One region of the Enterobacter vonholyi genome, then DNA from elsewhere that is predicted to be linked to it. Evidence: predicted binding sites of a transcription regulator. Region 1 holds the regulator's gene; the other holds the start of a gene.
The links. Region 1 encodes Fur, which represses iron uptake genes when iron is present. Its sites were predicted from a motif close to ATAATAATGAGAACNACTATCAA; they were not measured.

Region 1 (4,797 bases):
AAAAGAAAGCGACTGGAAGGCTGCGGGCTTCCAGTCGTTGGCGTGCCGTTTTTGGTGATGTATGATGGCGCGCTTATCGCCCGGGCATTAGCAGGGCGGCGTGTTTCCCCCGAAGTCTCAGAATCATGGCCAAAGAACAAACGGACCGTACGACACTAGATCTGTTCGCGAATGAGCGTCGCCCGGGACGACCGAAGACGAATCCGCTTTCGCGCGATGAACAGCTGCGTATCAATAAACGCAATCAGCTTAAACGCGATAAAAATCGCGGGCTTAAGCGTGTCGAACTGAAGCTTAACGCCGACGCCGTCGATGCGCTGAACGAGCTGGCTGACGCGCGAAATATCAGCCGCAGCGAGCTCATTGAAGAGATGTTAATCGCCCAGCTTGAGACGTTGCGCAGCCAGGCATAAGTCTGAAAATCCCCTTTATTACCCTTTTCATGTAGCACAGAGTGCAGTCCTGCGCGATAGCTGTTTCCGCAGGGTTGCCAGTTCTGCTATTATTGCCCTTATCCGTGGCCGAATTGCGCCACCATACTATTAAGTTTCAAGAGGTTATTTTACTCATGGCAATCATCGGCATTTTCTTTGGCAGTGATACCGGCAATACCGAAAATATCGCAAAAAACATTCAAAAACAGCTCGGTAAAGACGTTGCTGATGTGCATGACATTGCCAAGAGCAGCAAAGAAGATCTGGAAGGCTATGATATTCTGCTGCTGGGTATCCCAACCTGGTACTACGGTGAAGCCCAGTGCGACTGGGATGATTTCTTCCCGACGCTGGAAGAAGTGGACTTCAACGGTAAGCTAGTTGCCCTGTTTGGCTGCGGTGACCAGGAAGACTACGCTGAGTATTTCTGTGACGCGCTGGGTACCATCCGCGACATCATTGAGCCGAATGGCGCGGTTATCGTAGGCCACTGGCCGACCGCTGGTTACCACTTCGAAGCGTCTAAAGGCCTGGCCGATGACGATCATTTCGTGGGTCTGGCCATCGACGAAGACCGTCAGCCAGAACTGACCGCAGAGCGCGTTGAGAAATGGGTTAAGCAGATCCGTGAAGAGCTGCACCTGGACGATATTCTTAACGCCTGATTTTTCTCGCGGCGCAACGGCGGTTGCGCCCGTGCACCAGGTCAAACCGATTAAATTAATTGCTACAATCTTTTAACTTTTTCGCCCAGACCTGTACAATGTCTCCCTGATAAAATGTGGTTTTCCATCGAGCAAGTTTGTTGGTGATACCCCATTTTTATAAGCATATTTTGCCTGAGACTTGCAGTTTTCATTTAGCCATGGCAGTTCTATAATGAGACGCATTATCCCAGGTGCATTTTCTGTCACTTCCTACAGAAGTGAATCGTTTAGCAACAGGACAGATTCCGCATGACTGACAACAATACCGCATTAAAGAAGGCTGGCCTGAAAGTTACGCTTCCTCGGTTAAAAATCCTCGAAGTGCTTCAGGGTCCAGACAATCACCATGTCAGTGCGGAAGACCTTTATAAACGTCTTATCGACATGGGTGAAGAGATTGGGCTGGCTACCGTCTATCGCGTGCTGAACCAGTTTGATGACGCGGGCATTGTCACCCGTCATAATTTCGAAGGCGGTAAATCTGTTTTCGAACTGACCCAGCAGCAGCACCACGATCATTTGATCTGCCTCGACTGCGGCAAGGTCATTGAATTCAGCGATGATTCCATCGAAGCGCGCCAGCGTGAAATCGCCGCGCGTCACGGTATCCGCCTGACCAACCACAGCCTGTATCTTTACGGTCACTGCGCTGAAGGCGACTGCCGCGAAGATGACCACGCGCACGACGCAAAATAATCAAGTGTTCATACTCTGAGCCAGCCGAAAGGTTGGCTTTTTTTTGCCAGAAAAAAGCCCGGTAAGCGCAGCGCCACCGGGCGTAAAGCAACTTATTTATTATTGTTGCGTATCTCGTTCCAGATCTTATCGCAACGCTTGGTCACTTCCTGATCGTTACCGGTTTTACGCGCCTGGATACAGGCCTGGTAATCCATCACGCGGACATTCTCCCGCGTCGCAAACTGCTCATGCGCTTTCTCTTTCTTCAGCACGTTCAGCACGCTCTGACAGGCGTCAATTTTCTCCGGCGATCCTTCTGCTGTATTAATACAGGCGCTATAGGCCTCCTTCAGCCGGGAATCTTCTTTCGGTGCCTCACTCTGAGCACACGCCACCAGCCCTGATGCCAGTAACGCGACGATTACGATTTTTTTCATCATATGCAGTCTCCGGTCCGGCGGGATCTAACCCGCCGGAAGATTCATCAGAAGATAGTGAACGGTGCGATAACCATGAATTTCACGTCACGTTCATCCTGGAAGATGTTGCCGTAACCGCCCGCGTAGCTCGGGATATCGGAGTGGTTGTCATATTGAGTGAAGTGCAGTTTGAACATTGTGCCTTTCGCGCGGCCATCCTGCAGGGTATAGATAGCATCGAGGCTGTAAGAAGACTCTTTCAGGCGATAGTTGGGATCGTAGTATGCGTCCGGAGTTGCCATATCGGCAGGTTTTGCATCCCAGGCGTAAGCGTAAGAAGCGCCCACCGCCCAGCCAGGCAGGTTCCAGTTTTTCAGGTCGTACATTGCGCCGAAGAAGACCGCTTTCTCGCCGTCGGCGTTGAAGTCTGAGCGGTTATCCCACCAGATATCAAGACGACCGTTGGATGAGGCATAGGTCGGGGTCATACGCTGCAGGAAGTAGCCCTGCTGCCCTTCCGCCTTCACCCATGTTCCTTCCAGACGTAAATCAACCTGACCGACCTTATAGCCGAAGGTTAGCGCCTGCAGCCACGCGGTGCCATCATAAATGTCATTGACGCCACCGTTGCTGACTTTGTCGCGCGTACCGTAGAACTGATAGCTGGTACTCAGCGGGCTACCCGCGACATCAAACTTATAGCTGGCCTTGGCAAAGTACTGATCGATATACCCTTGCGCCTGGCCAAATGCTGCTTCGAGAACCAGATCGTTTTTGAAGTCGTATTTCGCCCCCAGCGAGTGGAGATAATCGACTTTGGTTTTCTTATCGTTCTGGTAGAACTTGTCCATCTCGATGTGCCAGGGTGCTTTGTACTCGTTGGTCCACATATAGGAGAAGCTCAACGCACCCGCATCACCGTAGTCAAAGTTCGCCCCGGCTTCCGCACCCTGATAGGTACCCGGCATAAAACTCCAGTGCGGTGCTAACAGGGTCTGGCCAGTTGGCTGAATATAACCACCGCGCGCCCATACCGGACCGTATTTAAATTTTGCAGCGGCTTTGTACAGGCTGATGCCGCTCTTATCCCCGGACCAGTCTTCTTTATACGCTTTATTGCTGGAGGAGAAGGCAATTTCGTTCGGGTGGGCGCTGTCGCCGTTTTCCGCCATTTCAATCGCGGTAAACGCAGCAATATCCAGACCGAACATATCCGCGGCATAGCCTGACTGGAAGTCCAGGTTGGCGTTCCAGGTGGAATGAGAAAGGTTGGTTTTGTATTTGTCTTCGGTGACGTCTTTACGGTCACGTTCACGCTGCCAGTAATAGATACCGCCCGTGAGGGTAGAATCGTCGATGAAGCCCGCCGCTTTCGCCTCTGGTGTCACTACCAGGCCCGACATTGCTGTCACACCGGCAATAGCCAGCGCCAGCGCACTACGTTTGCCACTGAACGTACGCATAGATTATTCCTCTTTGACGAATTAAAACGCCTGAAACGGCGTAAATAAAAAAGACCAAATGGTCAGGGGTAGTTTTAAATACCCTCGAATTAACTACCGTCGTTAGGTTATTTTTCGCGACGCGAATTATCAATGCTTTTTAGCGGACAAAAGTCAGGATTATGACGAAGTGCACATAATCAGTAGTGCTTTGTAACATTTGCAGGGAGGCGAGGAATGGCGGGGAATTTTCAATTATTTCAGTGGCTAGACGAGAAACATCTTCCCTTTCTTATAACCTTTTTGTTTTTCCTAATGACACAAACTTTTTTTTGAAAAATAAGTAGCACCTCATTGACCTGATATTTTTATCACACCTTTTTAGGCCCTGGCTTAATACCCTGATCGTTAAATAAAAAAACGCCGCATAGTGCGGCGTTTGTCTCTCATTGACCAGACCAGCAATATTATTCGCCGATCTTCGTCCAGGTATCACGCAGACCTACGGTACGGTTAAATACCGGTTTTTCTGCCGTGCTGTGACGGCTGTCCAGGCAGAAGTAACCTTCACGTTCGAACTGGAACGCTTTGCCTGCTTCAGCGTTTTTCAGAGAAGGCTCCGCATAACCCTGCTTAATCACCAAAGATTCCGGGTTGATGGTCGCCAGGAAGTCTTCCGCAGCACCAGGGTTAGGCACGCTGAACAGACGATCGTACAGACGAATTTCTACCGGCAGCGCGTGGGATGCGCTCACCCAGTGGATAACGCCTTTCACCTTGCGGCCATCCGCAGGATCTTTGCTCAACGTTTCAGCATCATAAGAACAGAAGATGGTGGTGATATTCCCTTCTGCATCTTTCTCAACGCGCTCGGCTTTGATGACGTAGGCATTACGCAGACGCACTTCTTTACCCAGCACCAGACGCTTGTACTGCTTGTTGGCTTCTTCGCGGAAGTCAGCGCGGTCAATCCAGATCTCGCCGCTGAACGGCACGTCACGGCTTCCCATTTCCGGCTTGTTCGGATGGTTAGGCATGGAGACCAGCTCGCTTTCACCCTGCGGATAGTTTTCGATAACCAGTTTCACCGGATCGATAACCGCCATCGCGCGCGGAG
Region 2 (4,797 bases), 1.4 Mb from region 1:
TCGGCGGGCTCAGGAGCCATTGAGGCCTACATTGAACGCGTGAGCCGTAACAGTTTCTTTGAGTACGGTAAGGCGCGCATGTTTGGCTGCCTCGGCTGGGGGCTATGCGCCTCCACGGGCGGGATCCTGTTCGGCATCGATCCGTCGTATGTATTCTGGATGGGTTCGGCGGCGGCGCTGCTGTTGATGCTGCTGCTGGTGGTCGCGAAGCCAAAACCCAACCAGACGGCGCAGGTGATGAATGCGCTGGGTGCCAACCAGCCGCAGATCACCGCGAAAACGGTCTTTAGCCTGTTCCGTCAGCGTAGGATGTGGATGTTTATTCTGTACGTGATTGGCGTGGCCTGCGTCTATGACGTCTTTGACCAGCAGTTTGCTACCTTCTTCAAAACGTTCTTCGCCACGCCGCAGGAGGGCACTCGCGCCTTTGGTTTTGCGACCACTGCCGGGGAAATCTGCAACGCGATCATCATGTTTTGTTCACCGTGGATCATTAACCGCATCGGCGCGAAAAACACGCTGCTCATCGCCGGGGTGATTATGGCGACGCGCATTATCGGCTCGTCGTTTGCCACCACCGCCGTAGAAGTAATTGCCCTGAAGATGCTGCACGCGCTGGAGGTCCCGTTCCTGCTGGTGGGGGCATTCAAGTACATCACCGGGGTGTTTGATACGCGACTCTCGGCCACTATCTATCTGATTGGCTTCCAGTTTGCCAAACAGTCGGCAGCGATCTTCCTTTCCGCGTTTGCCGGAAATATGTATGACCGGATCGGTTTCCAGGAGACATACCTGATGCTGGGCTGTTTCGTGCTGGCGATTACGGTGGTGTCGGCGTTTACGCTCAGCAGCAGGGAGGAGATTGCGGCAGGCAATAAGGCGCTGGAAGTCCATTAACGCTCTGAACCCACGCACTATTCCGGCGTTGGTCAAAAAACGAATAACCTTATAAAAACTACGGCATTGATAATCATTTTCAATATCATTTAATTAACTATAATGAACCAACTGCTTACGCGGCATTAACAGCTGTGCCGCCCGACAATAATGGAGAGGATTATGAGTTATACACTGCCATCCCTGCCGTATGCCTACGACGCACTGGAACCGCATTTCGACAAGCAGACGATGGAAATCCATCACACTAAACACCACCAGACCTATGTGAACAACGCGAACGCCGCGCTGGAAAGCCTGCCAGAGTTCGCTAACCTGTCTGCTGAAGAGCTGATCACCAAGCTGGACCAGCTGCCAGCGGACAAGAAAACCGTTCTGCGTAACAACGCTGGCGGCCACGCTAACCACAGCCTGTTCTGGAAAGGCCTGAAGACCGGTACCACCCTGCAGGGCGACCTGAAAGCGGCTATCGAGCGCGACTTCGGTTCCGTTGACAACTTCAAAGCGGAATTCGAAAAAGCCGCTGCAACCCGTTTCGGCTCTGGCTGGGCGTGGCTGGTTCTAAAAGGCGACAAGCTGGCGGTAGTGTCTACTGCTAACCAGGACTCCCCGCTGATGGGTGAAGCAATCTCTGGCGCATCCGGCTTCCCAATCCTGGGCCTGGACGTGTGGGAACACGCTTACTACCTGAAATTCCAGAACCGTCGCCCGGACTACATCAAAGCGTTCTGGGACGTGGTGAACTGGGACGAAGCAGCAGCGCGTTTCGCCGCTAAAAAATAAGGTTGCATTGACGCCTGTGAGAAGCGAGTCTTATGACTCGCTTTTTTTTGTATCTGTATACCCGTCATACTTCAAGTTGCAGGTGCGTTGGCTGCGTTCGCTCACCCCAGTCACTTACCTGAGTAAGCTCCTGGGGATTCACTCTCTTGCCGCCTTCCTGCAACTCGAATTATTTAGGGCATAAAAGGAGCAGCGATGCATTATCCGGTGAATGTATTTACAGGCAAGGTAAGGGAGTACGACGACAGCCGCCCGAGTGCCATCGCCAAAATTCAGGTCGACGGTGAGCTCACGTTGACCGACCTCGGGCTTGCGGGCGACGAGCAGGCCGAAAAGAAGATCCACGGCGGGCCGGAGCGCGCGCTGTGCCACTACCCGCGCGAGCACTATCAGCACTGGAAGGCAGAGTTCCCGGAGCAGGCGGATCTCTTCGTTGCTCCCGCGTTTGGCGAGAATCTCTCCACCGAAGGGCTCACCGAAAAGAACGTGTTTATCGGTGATATCTACCGCTGGGGCGATGCCCTGATTCAGGTGACGCAGCCACGCTCGCCGTGCTTCAAGCTCAACTACCATTTCGGTATTCAGAATATGTCGGCCCAGCTGCAAAAAGCGGGTAAAACCGGCTGGCTGTATCGCGTGGTGCTGGCTGGGCAGATTTCAGCGGACGCCCCGCTTGAACTGGCGTCGCGCCTGAGCGATGTGTCTGTTTATGACGCCTGCGCCATTGCCTGGCATATGCCGTTTGACGACGAACAGTATCACCGCCTGCTGTCGGCGGCGGGGCTATCGACCAGCTGGACGAGAACGATGCAGAAGCGGCGTTTAAGCAGCAAGATCGAAGATAATTCGCGGAGATTGTGGGGGAAATAACTGCCCCTCACCCCGGCCCTCTCCCCAAAGGGGCGAGGGTGAAAAAACCTCACTAAGCAGTCACCTCTCCCCTATGGGGAGAGGGGTACGATGAGGGGAAAACTAAGAACGCTTATACAACGGTAGCCACAGCGTTAATCGTAGTCCACCCAGCGGACTGTCATCGGCTTTCACCCAGCCGCGGTGCTGTTGCATGGCGGTTTCCACAATAGCCAGACCCAGCCCCGTGCCGCCGGATTCCCGGTCGCGCGCCTCATCGGTACGATAGAACGGACGGAAAATTTGCTCGCGATCTTCCGGGCTGACGCCAGGACCGTCGTCGTCGACAATGACGGTGATCCCGTCTTTATCCACCGAGAACGCCACCTCAATCTTAGTATGCGAGTAGCGCAGGGCGTTACGCACGATATTCTCCAGCGCGCTTTCCAGCGCGTTGGGGTTACCGTAGAGCGGCCACGGGCCCGGCGGGAAGTTGACGGTGAAGGATTTGCCCATCTGCTCTGCTTCGAATGCCGCGTTGTCCAGCACCTCGTGCCAGAGGTGATTCGCTTTCACCGTTTCGCTAACCAGCGCGTTTTTCTGCTGATTGCGGGACATGACCAGCAGATCGTTGATCATGCTGTCCAGGCGGTGAGCTTCGGTTTCGATACGCTCCAGCTCTTTGCTCTCACCGCTGCGGCGGCGCAGCAGCGCGGTGCCAAGCTGTAAGCGCGTAAGCGGGGTACGCAGCTCGTGCGAGATATCCGACAGCAGGCGCTGCTGTGCGGTCATCATGCGATCGAGAGCGCTCACCATCTGGTTAAAACTGGTCCCGGCGGCAAGGAACTCCTGCGGTCCGGCTTCCAGTTCAGGGTGTTGTCGCAGGTTACCCTGTGCCACCTCATCGGCGGCATTCTTCAGCTTACGCGCCGGTTTTGCCAGGCTCCACGCCAGCCATAACAGCAGCGGCGAGCTGACCAGCATAGTAACAATCAGCAGCAGGAGAGGGCGGTCAAACAGCAGGTTGATGAAGTCGGACTGGGAGCTGCTCGCGGGGCGAATCAGGTAGAGCTGATAATTATCCTCTCCGTCCCTAACGGAGAAAGGCCCCACCATCTCTACGCGCCCATATTTCTTCTTCTGGGGATGATCGGCGTTATCCGCCTGGCCAATGAAGTTGCGGATAATCTGCATTTCATTGCGATCGGCCCCAATCACGCGGCCTTCGCTGGTCACCAGCAGCAGGCGTTGTCCGGGCGGCGCCCACTTGTCGATAGCGCGAAACAGCCTGCGCCACCACATTAAATCGTTTGGCGGATCGTTTGCCAGCTCGGCTTCCACGTGCTGCTCGATCATCACGCCCTGACGTTGCTCGCTGTCGAGAAGCTCCGTCATCTGGCGTGAGTCAAGTTTTGGCAACATCAGTACGAGCATTAAAACCAGTGCCAGCGTCAGCCAGAAGATGGCGAAGATGCGGGCGGTTAAGCTTCCTATCATGAAGCGGAAACCATCAGATAACCGCGACCACGCAGGGTTTTAAACCATGGGTGACCGTCTTTACGCTCCGGCAGCTTACGGCGCAGGTTAGAGATGTGCATGTCGATGGCGCGGTCAAACGGGGTGAGGCGTTTGCCCAGCACCTCCTGGCTTAGATGTTCACGCGAAACCACCTGGCCGAGGTGCTGCGCCAGCAGATATAGCAGGGTGAACTCCGTGCCGGTCAGTTCCAGCGTCTGGCCATCAAAGCTCGCTTCCTGACGGCCCGGGTTGAGGCTCAGGGAGTCGACTTCTAGTGTAGGTGAGCTGTTGTCGGTATTTTGCTGCTGTTCGCTCCAGTGGGAACGACGCAGGATAGCGCGAATACGGGCAACCAGTTCACGGTCGTTAAACGGCTTTGGTAAATAGTCATCCGCGCCCAGCTCAAGGCCGAGTACGCGATCAAGTTCGCTGCCGCGTGCGGTCAGCATGATTACGGGAGTCTGGTGTGTCTGGCGAAGTTCTTTCAACGTATCAATACCGTTTTTCTTCGGCATCATCACGTCGAGCAAAAGTAAATCGATGCTGTCGTCAAGGAGACTCAGCGCCTGCTCGCCATCATGGGCAACCAAGACGTTGAAACCTTCCATGTCGAGCAACTCCTTTAAAAGGGATGTGAGCTCTCGGTCATCATCAACTAACAGGATTTTATTCATTGTTTAAATACCTCCGAGGCAGAAATTACGACATCAAGGCTGTCTAATCCATGACTTTACGTTGTTTTACACCCCC

Region 2: a site for Fur is predicted at 964-986, ahead of sodA (superoxide dismutase [Mn]). Genes of this name have one in related genera too.

The regions. Positions count from the first base shown of each region.
Region 1 is NZ_CP162152.1:1,264,712-1,269,508, reverse strand. It holds gene ybfE (LexA regulated protein) at 126-413, shown strand; gene fldA (flavodoxin FldA) at 569-1,099, shown strand; gene fur (ferric iron uptake transcriptional regulator) at 1,391-1,837, shown strand; gene chiQ (ChiQ/YbfN family lipoprotein) at 1,930-2,256, opposite strand; gene chiP (chitoporin) at 2,304-3,701, opposite strand; gene glnS (glutamine--tRNA ligase) at 4,148-4,797, opposite strand, start outside.
Region 2 is NZ_CP162152.1:4,368,722-4,373,518, reverse strand. It holds gene AB3N39_RS20560 (MFS transporter) at 1-897, shown strand, start outside; gene sodA (superoxide dismutase [Mn]) at 1,060-1,680, shown strand; gene yiiM (6-hydroxyaminopurine reductase) at 1,876-2,550, shown strand; gene cpxA (envelope stress sensor histidine kinase CpxA) at 2,653-4,026, opposite strand; gene cpxR (envelope stress response regulator transcription factor CpxR) at 4,023-4,721, opposite strand.